DNA from 2 places in the Pseudomonas sp. AK106 genome. Region 2 is predicted to be linked to the other one. Evidence: riboswitches for the same ligand, from Rfam matches in the RefSeq annotation. Region 2 holds a riboswitch; the other holds the start of a gene.
What was found. Region 2 has a riboswitch for cobalamin ahead of M1E04_RS11715 (ABC transporter substrate-binding protein). Riboswitches for the same ligand answer to the same signal wherever they lie in the genome.

Region 1: linked by a shared signal. The riboswitch ahead of M1E04_RS14345 (CbtB domain-containing protein) and the one ahead of M1E04_RS11715 (ABC transporter substrate-binding protein) in region 2 are both predicted to bind cobalamin.

What each region holds. Positions count from the first base shown of each region.
Region 1 is NZ_CP096426.1:3,218,319-3,222,909, forward strand. Features, by position in the region: gene cobW (cobalamin biosynthesis protein CobW) at 1-780, opposite strand, end outside; cobalamin riboswitch at 908-1,132, opposite strand; cobalamin riboswitch at 1,258-1,490, shown strand; gene M1E04_RS14345 (CbtB domain-containing protein) at 1,588-1,797, shown strand; gene M1E04_RS14350 (CbtA family protein) at 1,809-2,528, shown strand; gene M1E04_RS14355 (cobalamin biosynthesis protein) at 2,531-2,965, shown strand; gene cobM (precorrin-4 C(11)-methyltransferase) at 3,484-4,230, shown strand; gene nfuA (Fe-S biogenesis protein NfuA) at 4,310-4,591, opposite strand, start outside.
Region 2 is NZ_CP096426.1:2,607,878-2,612,468, reverse strand. Features, by position in the region: gene M1E04_RS11725 (aldo/keto reductase) at 8-1,003, shown strand; gene M1E04_RS11720 (aspartate/glutamate racemase family protein) at 1,064-1,786, shown strand; cobalamin riboswitch at 2,007-2,200, shown strand; gene M1E04_RS11715 (ABC transporter substrate-binding protein) at 2,345-3,346, shown strand; gene M1E04_RS11710 (FecCD family ABC transporter permease) at 3,358-4,389, shown strand; gene M1E04_RS11705 (ABC transporter ATP-binding protein) at 4,386-4,591, shown strand, end outside.

The DNA.
Region 1 (4,591 bases), 610 kb from region 2:
GGCGTCGTGGTCGTGATCATCCGGATCGTCGCCTTCGTGGTGATCGTGGTGGGTCTTGCGGCCATCGATGTGCAGCTCGGACTCAGCGCCCAGGCCCAGCAGCACACTGATCGGCAGCTGGCCCCGGTTCGCTTCGACGATCTTCACCGCTGGCGGCAGTTCTTCGGCGACTTCAGCGCGGACGGCGGCCAGTGCGTCCGCGTCGAGCATGTCGGCCTTGTTCAGCACGACGAGGTCGGCGCTTGCCAGTTGGTCGGCGAACAGCTCATGCAACGGCGATTCGTGGTCCAGGTTCGGGTCGAGTTTGCGCTGGGCGTCGACCTGATCCGGGAACGCAGCAAAGGTGCCGGCGACCACGGCTGGGCTGTCGACCACGGTGATCACGGCATCGACGGTGCAGGCGTTGCGGATTTCCGGCCACTGGAAGGCTTGCACCAGCGGCTTCGGCAGGGCCAGGCCCGAGGTTTCGATGAGGATGTGATCGAGGTCGCCGCGACGGGCGACCAGTTCCTGCATCACCGGGAAGAACTCTTCTTGAACGGTGCAGCACAGGCAGCCGTTGGCCAGTTCGTACACGCGACCGACGGCTTCTTCTTCCGAGCAGCCGATGGTGCATTGCTTGAGGATGTCGCCGTCGATGCCCAGCTCGCCGAACTCATTGACGATGACGGCAATGCGTCGGCCTTCGGCGTTGTCGAGCATGTGCCGCAGCAAGGTGGTTTTGCCCGAGCCGAGAAAGCCGGTGACGATGGTGACGGGGAGTTTGGCCAGTGTTTTCATCGGTTGCCCTCAGGCATGCGGCGGGGCAACGAGGACGAAAACAGCGCAGGCCGGCAGAAACAGGCGCGCGGTTCGATTCGCCACCGGATCACCCCGCCCGGTTGTAGTGGAATTCCTCGGCCGCTCGCAGGCGGTCCGATTCGAGGCAGGTCTCCTGGCTCACGGCGGCCGGTCGCTGACAGGCATCGTCAGGCGACTGGCATTCATTGCGCCTTCCCGCTCGCGCAGTGGCTGTGCAATGAAGCGGTCCGTTTACAGTTGCGGGGGCAGCTGCGGCGTGAAACCGCATTCCCTTCTTAGCGCCGGTGGCTTTCATAAAAGCGGCCAGCGAACCTCAAGTGCGCAAGGCTACGCAGTGACCGCAGGCCGGTCAATCGCGCCGTTGCAATGATTGCCGCGCCAATTGACGCACCGATCACTGCATCGATTGACTTGCCGACTGACGGGTCGATTGACGCGCCAAACAGCCCGTGGTCTCCTACACACCTTGTTACGGGTGCCCTTCACAGGGTGAAACGGGAAACCGGTGCGTGCAGACCTTCGGGTGTGCATCAGTCCGGTGCTGCCCCCGCAACGGTAAGCGAGTGAAGAGTCAGATCCACTGTGTCCACAGCGATATGGGAAGGCGATTCTTGAAGGCGCGACGGCTGTGAAGGCTGTTACATGTGCCCCTCGTGAGCCCGGAGACCGGCCCGACAACGTTACATAACAACCCGCGGTGGGCGGGCGCTGTTGAGCACTGCCGGAATTGGCCTGCGGTGTCTTCGCGCCTTTCCGTCCGCTGAATCCACATCAGAGGGAAGCGCCATGTCCACCAGCACACCCCGCCAGACGTCCGGCACCACCACACACACCACGACGGCCGTTGCGAGCACGCAAAGCCAGCGCCTTGTCGCCGCCGTCAGCGCGATGTTTCTCGGTGTGTTTCTGGTGTACTTCGCCGGCTTCTCCCACATCGATGCGGTGCATAACGCGGCACACGACACCCGTCACAGCTCCGCCTTCCCTTGCCATTGAGACCCGCCGCCATGTTCAAGCGAATCGCGCAAACGGCCGGGTTCACCGGACTGCTGGCCGCCCTGTTGTTGACGTTGCTGCAGAGCTTCTCGGTGGCGCCGCTTATTCTGCAGGCGGAGACCTACGAGAAGGCGCCCGCCGTCGAGATGCATGAGCACGCCGACGACGCCATGGCGGCTCATGTCCATAACGAAGAAGCCTGGGAGCCGGAAGATGGCTGGCAGCGCGTGCTGTCCACCACCGGCGGCAATCTGGTGGTCGCGGTCGGTTTCGCCTTGATGCTGGCGGCGCTGTACACCCTGCGCACGCCGGCAAGTACGCGCGAAGGGGTGCTGTGGGGATTGGCCGGTTATGCGGTGTTTGTGCTGGCGCCGACCCTCGGTCTGCCGCCCGAGCTGCCCGGCACCGTCGCGGCGGACCTGACCCAACGACAGATCTGGTGGGTCGGCACCGCTGCGTCCACGGCTGCGGGCCTGGCGCTGATGGTATTTGCCAGACACTGGCTGCTGAAGGTCATGGGCGCGGTGATTCTGGTGGTGCCGCACATGGTCGGCGCGCCGCAACCGGCGGTCCATTCGGCACTGGCGCCGGAAGCCCTTGAAGCGCAGTTCAAGATTGCGTCGCTGCTGACCAATGCCGCGTTCTGGATCGCCCTGGGCTGGATCAGCGCCTGGCTGTTTCGTCGCAGTGAAACGCCTGCGGCGCACACGGGTTTGAACCCCGCGCTTTGACCGTGAATGACTCGTGCGACCGACCGCTGTGGGTGGTCGGCCTGGGCTGCCAGCGCGGATGCTCGGCGCTGGAGCTTCGGCAACTGATAGAGGATGGTTTGCGGGAGTGTCAGCTGGCCCCGGCAGACATTGCTGCCCTGGCGTCGATTGATGGCAAAGCCGATGAAGCGGGGTTGCTGGAACTGGGTCATGGGCTGGGCCTGACGGTCGGGTTCTTCAGCGCAGGTGACCTGGCGGCTTACGAGGATCAGCTCAGCCATCGATCCGAGATCGCTTTTGAACGCACGGGCTGCTACGGCGTGGCGGAAAGCGCCGCGTTGGCCATGGTGACGCGGTTGACCGGCTCGCCAGCGACATTGGTCATCCCCCGCCGAAAAAGCCCCCACGCGACATTTGCATTGGCAACCGCAACCGGCAGGGCGAGCGCAACCTCTTAGGACCGGCTCAAATTGTAGGACCGGCTTCAGCCGAGAAAGCGTCAAGCGTCACACTGCAAATATGAGGGTGTACATGCAGGCCCCTTCCCGGCTGAAGCCGGTCCCACGGACACACCGCGTACCCTCGTAGGACCGGCTTCAGCCGGGAAAGCGTCAAGCGTCACACTGCAAATATGAGGGTGTACATGCAGGCCCCTTCCCGGCTAAAGCCGGTCCCACGGACACACCGCGTACCCTCGTAGGACCGGCTTCAGCCGGGAAAGCGTCAAGCGTCACACTGCAAATATGAGGGTGTACATGCAGGCCCCTTCCCGGCTAAAGCCGGTCCCACGGACACACCGCGGACCCTCGTAGGACCGGCTTCAGCCGGGAAAGCGTCAAGCGTCACGCTGCAAATATGAGGGTGTACATGCAGGCCCCTTACCGGCTAAAGCCGGTCCTACAGAAGTAGGCCGCGTGCATTCAGCGACAAGCATCCGGCGAACCATCGTTCAAATGAATTCCAATCAGGACACCCCATGACCGTTTTTTTCATCGGCGCCGGCCCCGGCGATCCAGACCTGATCACTGTCAAAGGCCAGCGGCTGATCCGCTCCTGCCCGGTTATTATCTACGCCGGCTCGCTGGTGCCTGAGGCGGTGCTGGAGGGGCATCAGGCGATTCAGGTGACCAACAGCGCTTCACTGCACCTGGAGCAGATCATCGAGCTGATGAAATCCGCTCATGCACAAGGCCATGACGTAGCGCGGGTTCATTCCGGCGATCCGAGTCTCTATGGCGCGATCGGCGAGCAAATCCGTTGCCTGCGCGCGCTGCAGATCCCCTTCGAAATCATCCCCGGCGTCACCGCCACCGCTGCGTGCGCCGCGCTGTTGGGCACCGAGCTGACGCTGCCGGACATTTCCCAGAGCGTGATCCTGACCCGCTACGCCGACAAAACCGACATGCCCGAAGGCGAAAGTCTCGGCGATCTGGCGCGGCATCAAGCGACCATGGCGATTCATCTGGGGGTCAATAACCTGGGCAAGATCGTCGCCGAGCTGACACCGCACTATGGCGCGGACTGCCCCATTGCCGTGGTGCATCGCGCCAGTTGGCCGGACCAGGACTGGGTCACTGGCACACTGGCGAACATCGAGGAAAAGGTGCGGATCAAGGGATTCCGCCGCACCGCGCTGATTCTGGTAGGCAGAGTGCTGGGCAACGACGTGTTCAGCGAATCCTCGCTGTATCGCGCCGGCCACGCCCATGTGTTCAGGCCTTAGCCTGCGCCCGTCACGCTTACCGAGCGCCCATAAAAAAGCCCCGAACGCATCGGGGCCTTGCCTGCAACACAATCACTTCTCAGTAATACGCGTTTTCTTTCTGGGTGTGGTCGGTCACGTCACGCACACCGGTCAGCTCGGGGATGCGCTCCAGCAGCGTGCGCTCGATGCCTTCCTTCAGCGTCACGTCCGCCTGACCACAACCCTGGCAACCACCGCCGAACTGAAGAATGGCGACGTTCGCCTCCTCCTCTTCAACAACCTCGATCAAGGTGACCTGCCCACCATGACTGGCGAGACCCGGGTTGATCTCGGTTTGCAGGTAGTAATTGATGCGTTCGTTGATCGGGCTGTCGGCGTT
Region 2 (4,591 bases):
AATCCCCATGAGTCTGCACGACAAGATCATCGGCCGCCTCGGCTTTGGCTCCGCGCCCTTGGGCAATATGTTTCGCACCATTGACGAAGACGAAGCGGCAGCCACCGTTCAATCCGCCTGGGACCAGGGCATCCGCTATTTCGACACCGCACCCATCTACGGCGCCGGCCTGTCCGAGCAGCGTGTGGGCAAGGCACTGGCGGGCATCCCCCGCGACCAGTACACCTTGAGCACCAAAGTCGGCCGGCTGATTTCCGATGAGATCGACACCGAAACGCGCAGTGGTCCGTTCGCCGAAGGCCTGAAAAACAAGATTGTCACCGACTACTCCGCCGACGCCACGTTGCGTTCCATTGAAGCGAGCCTGAAACGGCTGAACACTGACCGACTGGATATCGTGTTTGTCCACGACGTCGCCCAGGACGCCCATGGCGATGCCTGGATCGAGCATTTCAACATCGCTCGCACCGGCGCTTTCCGCGCCCTCACCCGCCTGCGCGAGGAAGGGGTGATCAAGGCCTGGGGCCTGGGCGTCAACCGCGTCGAGCCGTGCGAACTGACCCTGGATCTGGAAGAAGCCCAGCCCGACGGCTTCCTGCTCGCCGGCCGTTATTCGCTGCTCGACCATGACCAGCCGCTGCAAAGGCTGTTCGACAAGGCCCGCCAGCACAACGCCGAGTTCGTCGTCGGCGGGCCTTACAGCTCCGGCGTGCTGGTGGGCGGCAAGCATTTCGAGTACCAGGAAGCGTCCCAGGCGATGCTCGACAAGGTCGCGCACATTCAGGAAATCGCTCGGCAGTATCAGGTCGACATCAAGTCCGCAGCGCTGCAGTTCGTTCTCGCCAACCCCCTGGTGGCGGCGGTGATTCCGGGCGCGAGCCGGCCGTCGCGGATCATCGAAGACGTTACTGCGCTCAACGCACAGGTGCCGGATGGTTTCTGGCAAGCCATGCGCGATCAGGGCTTCATTGCCCTGCAGGCGCCGGTCCCCGGCAAAGACTGATATCGTGGCCAATGACGCCGGGCCAGACGCCCGGCTTTGTTCCCTGCGCGAGATCTGTCCATGCGAATTCTGATCGTCAACGTCAACACCACCGCATCCATGACCGAGACCATCGCCGAGCAGGCCCGCAGCGTGGCCTCGCCCGGCACCGAGATCATTGGTCTGACCCCACGCTTCGGCGCCGAGTCGGTGGAAGGCAATTTTGAAAGTTACCTGGCGGCCATCGCAGTGATGGACCGGGTCATGTCCTACGAAGGGCCTTATGACGCGGTGATTCAGGCCGGTTATGGCGAGCATGGCCGCGAAGGTTTGCAGGAGCTGCTCGACGTGCCGGTGGTGGACATCACCGAAGCGGCGGCCAGCCTGGCGATGCTGCTGGGGCACAAATACGCGGTAGTCACCACGCTGGACCGCACCGTGCCGCTGATCGAAGACCGCCTGAAGCTGGCCGGGGTGTACGAGCGCTGCGCCTCGGTGCGGGCCAGCGGCATGAGCGTGCTGGAGCTGGAGGAATCGCCGGAGCGTGCGGTCGAGGCCATCGTCGAGCAGGCCATCGAAGCGGTGAAACGGGACAAGGCCGAGGTGATCTGCCTGGGCTGTGGCGGCATGGCCGGGCTGGATCAACTCATCCGCGAACGCGCGGGCGTGCCGGTGGTGGATGGGGTCACCGCAGCGGTGGCACTGGCGGAATCGCTGGTGCGTCTGGGATTGAAGACCTCCAAAGTGCGGACCTACGCCACGCCACGGCCGAAGAAGATCGTCGGTTGGCCGTTTAAGCTCTAAGCCGGTGGTGTTGAGCTCACGCCGATGGCGCTGCAAACACATACCTTGTGGGAGCGAGCTTGCTCGCGAAGACGGCATTCCAGCCGTTGAAGATCAAGTGAATGTACCGCCTCTTCGTGAGCAAGCTCACTCCCACAGGTGTTGCGTCCGTCCAGTTACTGCGAGGTGCCAATACATCTCCGGCACACCACCGCTGCATTCGCCTCCACCCGCCGAATCGTTTAGTATCCCCGCCGCCGGTTTCCACTCGGAATTAATAGGGAATCCCGGGCGCGTCATCGCGCTTAAACGGAACTGTCCCCGCAACTGTAGGCGCCGAGCCCTGCTTCCTGTTTGCCACTGGGTCACCCCGGGAAGGCCGAAGCATGGCAATGAAGCGCCAGTCAGGAGACCTGCCGGCCAGCATATTCATTCACCGGCGGGGTGTCCGGGGAAGGACTCCCGTTCGTGCGTCGTTTCGCGCACGCTGTGCGCGCCCCCACTTTCAGGGCGCCTGCCGGGATGGACTTTCCAGCGCCTGCTTCGCCAAGCAATCAGGCTTTCTGGAGATCGCTGTTCATGCCGCTGCGCCGCCTCGCCGCCCTGTTCGTCACGCTGACCTTGCCCACCGCCGCGCTCGCGGCGTCGACGGCCTACCCCTTGACCGTGGACAACTGTGGCGAAGCGCTGACGTTCAACCACGCGCCGCAGAAAACCGTGACCATCGGCCAGGCCGCCACCGAAATGCTCTATGCCCTTGGCCTGGGCCCGAAGGTCGTGGGCACGTCACTGTGGTTCAACCCCGTCCTGCCCCAGTACCAAGCCCTCAACGACGGCATCGAGCGCCTGGCCGACAATGCGCCGAGCTTCGAATCGGTGATCGGCAAACGCCCGGATTTCGTCCCGGTGCAGTTTGAGTGGATGGTCGGCCCACAGGGCGCGGTCGGCACCCGCGAGCAGTTTCGCGATTTAGGCATTCCTACCTACATCCTGCCCTCCGATTGCGAGGGCAAGAACAACCGGGTCGGCGCCGACGGCACGCGCCTCGAAGCCTTCCGCATCGAAACGCTGTACAAAAGCCTCGGTCAGCTGGCGCAGATCTTCGATGTGCAAGACCGTGGCGAGCACCTGATCGCGGATTATCAGGGGCGGCTGGCCAAAGCTGTGGCGCAGGCAAAAGCCCATGCCAACCCACCCGTCTCGGCGGTGTTCTGGTTTTCCAGCCCTGACATCAACGTCGATCCGTACGTGGCCGGGCGCAAGGGCATTCCCAACTTCATGCTCGACACCCTCGGCATGCGCAACGTCATCGACTCCGATGAGGAATGGCCGACCGTGGGCTGGGAAACCATCGCCAAGGCCAACCCGACCGTGCTGGTCATCGCGCGCATGGACCGCCGCCGCTTCCCGGCTGACGATCACGAGAAGAAGCTGGCCTTCCTCCGCTCTGATCCGGTCACCCGCAATATGGATGCAGTGAAAAACAATCGCATCGTGATCATGGACGCCAGCGCCATGGAGTCCAGCGTGCGGCTGTTTGACGGTATCGAACAGCTGGCCGGGGCCACTCTCGCGCCATGACGTCTGTCGGCATGCTCCGGTCGAGCGTCGTCCGCATCTTCGGGCATGGCGCTTGGGCCATCGCATTACTGGCGTTGGCGGTGCTCGCGGGCGTGGCGATCGGCGAGACGTCGATCAGCCTGCCGGTGATCATTCAGGTGCTGGCGAACAAGCTGTGGGCCGCGGGTTTTCCTCTGGACCCGATCGATGAGGGCATTGTCTGGAATTACCGGCTGACCCGGGCCATCGTTGCCGCCACCTGCGGCGCAGGGCTGGCGGTGTCGGGCGTGGTTTTGCAATCGCTGCTGCGCAACCCCCTGGCCGATCCCTACTTGCTGGGCATTTCTGCCGGTGCTTCAACCGGCGCGGTCTTGGTGGCGATCATCGGCATCGGTGCCGGGACGATCTCCCTGTCCACCGGCGCCTTTGCCGGGGCGATTGCCGCCTTTGCGCTGGTCGCCCTGCTCGCCCGCTCCTCTCGGGGCCAGACCGCTGCGGGCCAGATCATCCTGGCGGGCATTGCCGGGTCCCAGCTGTTCAACGCCCTGACGTCCTTCCTGATCACCAAGTCGGCCAATGCCGAGCAGGCCCGCGGGATCATGTTCTGGCTGCTGGGCAATCTCAGCGGCGTGCGCTGGTCGTCGGTGGCGCTGTCGGTGCCGGTCGTGGTCCTCGGTTTGCTGGTGTGCCTGTGGCATCGGCGCGCGCTGGATGCGTTCACGTTTGGCAGCGATTCGGCCGCGTCCCTGGGCATTCCGGTGCGCCGGGTGCAGGCGGTGCTGATCCTCACCGCCGCACTGATGACGGCGGTGATGGTGTCGATTGTCGGCTCCATCGGCTTCGTCGGTCTGGTGATTCCCCATGCGGTGCGCCTGGTGGCGGGTGTGCGCCATGCCCGGTTGCTGCCCTTGAGCGCCCTGATCGGCGCGCTGTTCATGATTGCCGCCGATGTGCTGTCGCGCACCTTGATCAAGGGTCAGGTGTTGCCGATCGGGGTCATCACGGCGCTGGTGGGCGCGCCGGTGTTTGCCATGATTCTGGTCCGCGGGAATCGTCCTCGATGAACGCCCGCCAGGAGGTGTCCGGCGCCATGCTCGAAGGCAGCGACCTGAGTTACTCGGTCAAGGGCGCGCCACTGCTCAGCGGGGTGAGCCTGGCGATTCGGCCGGGGGAAAACCTGGGGGTCGTCGGGCCGAATGGCTCGGGGAAGTCGACGCTGCTGAAGTTGCTGGCGGGGATTCAAACGCCGTCCCAGGGCGACGTTCG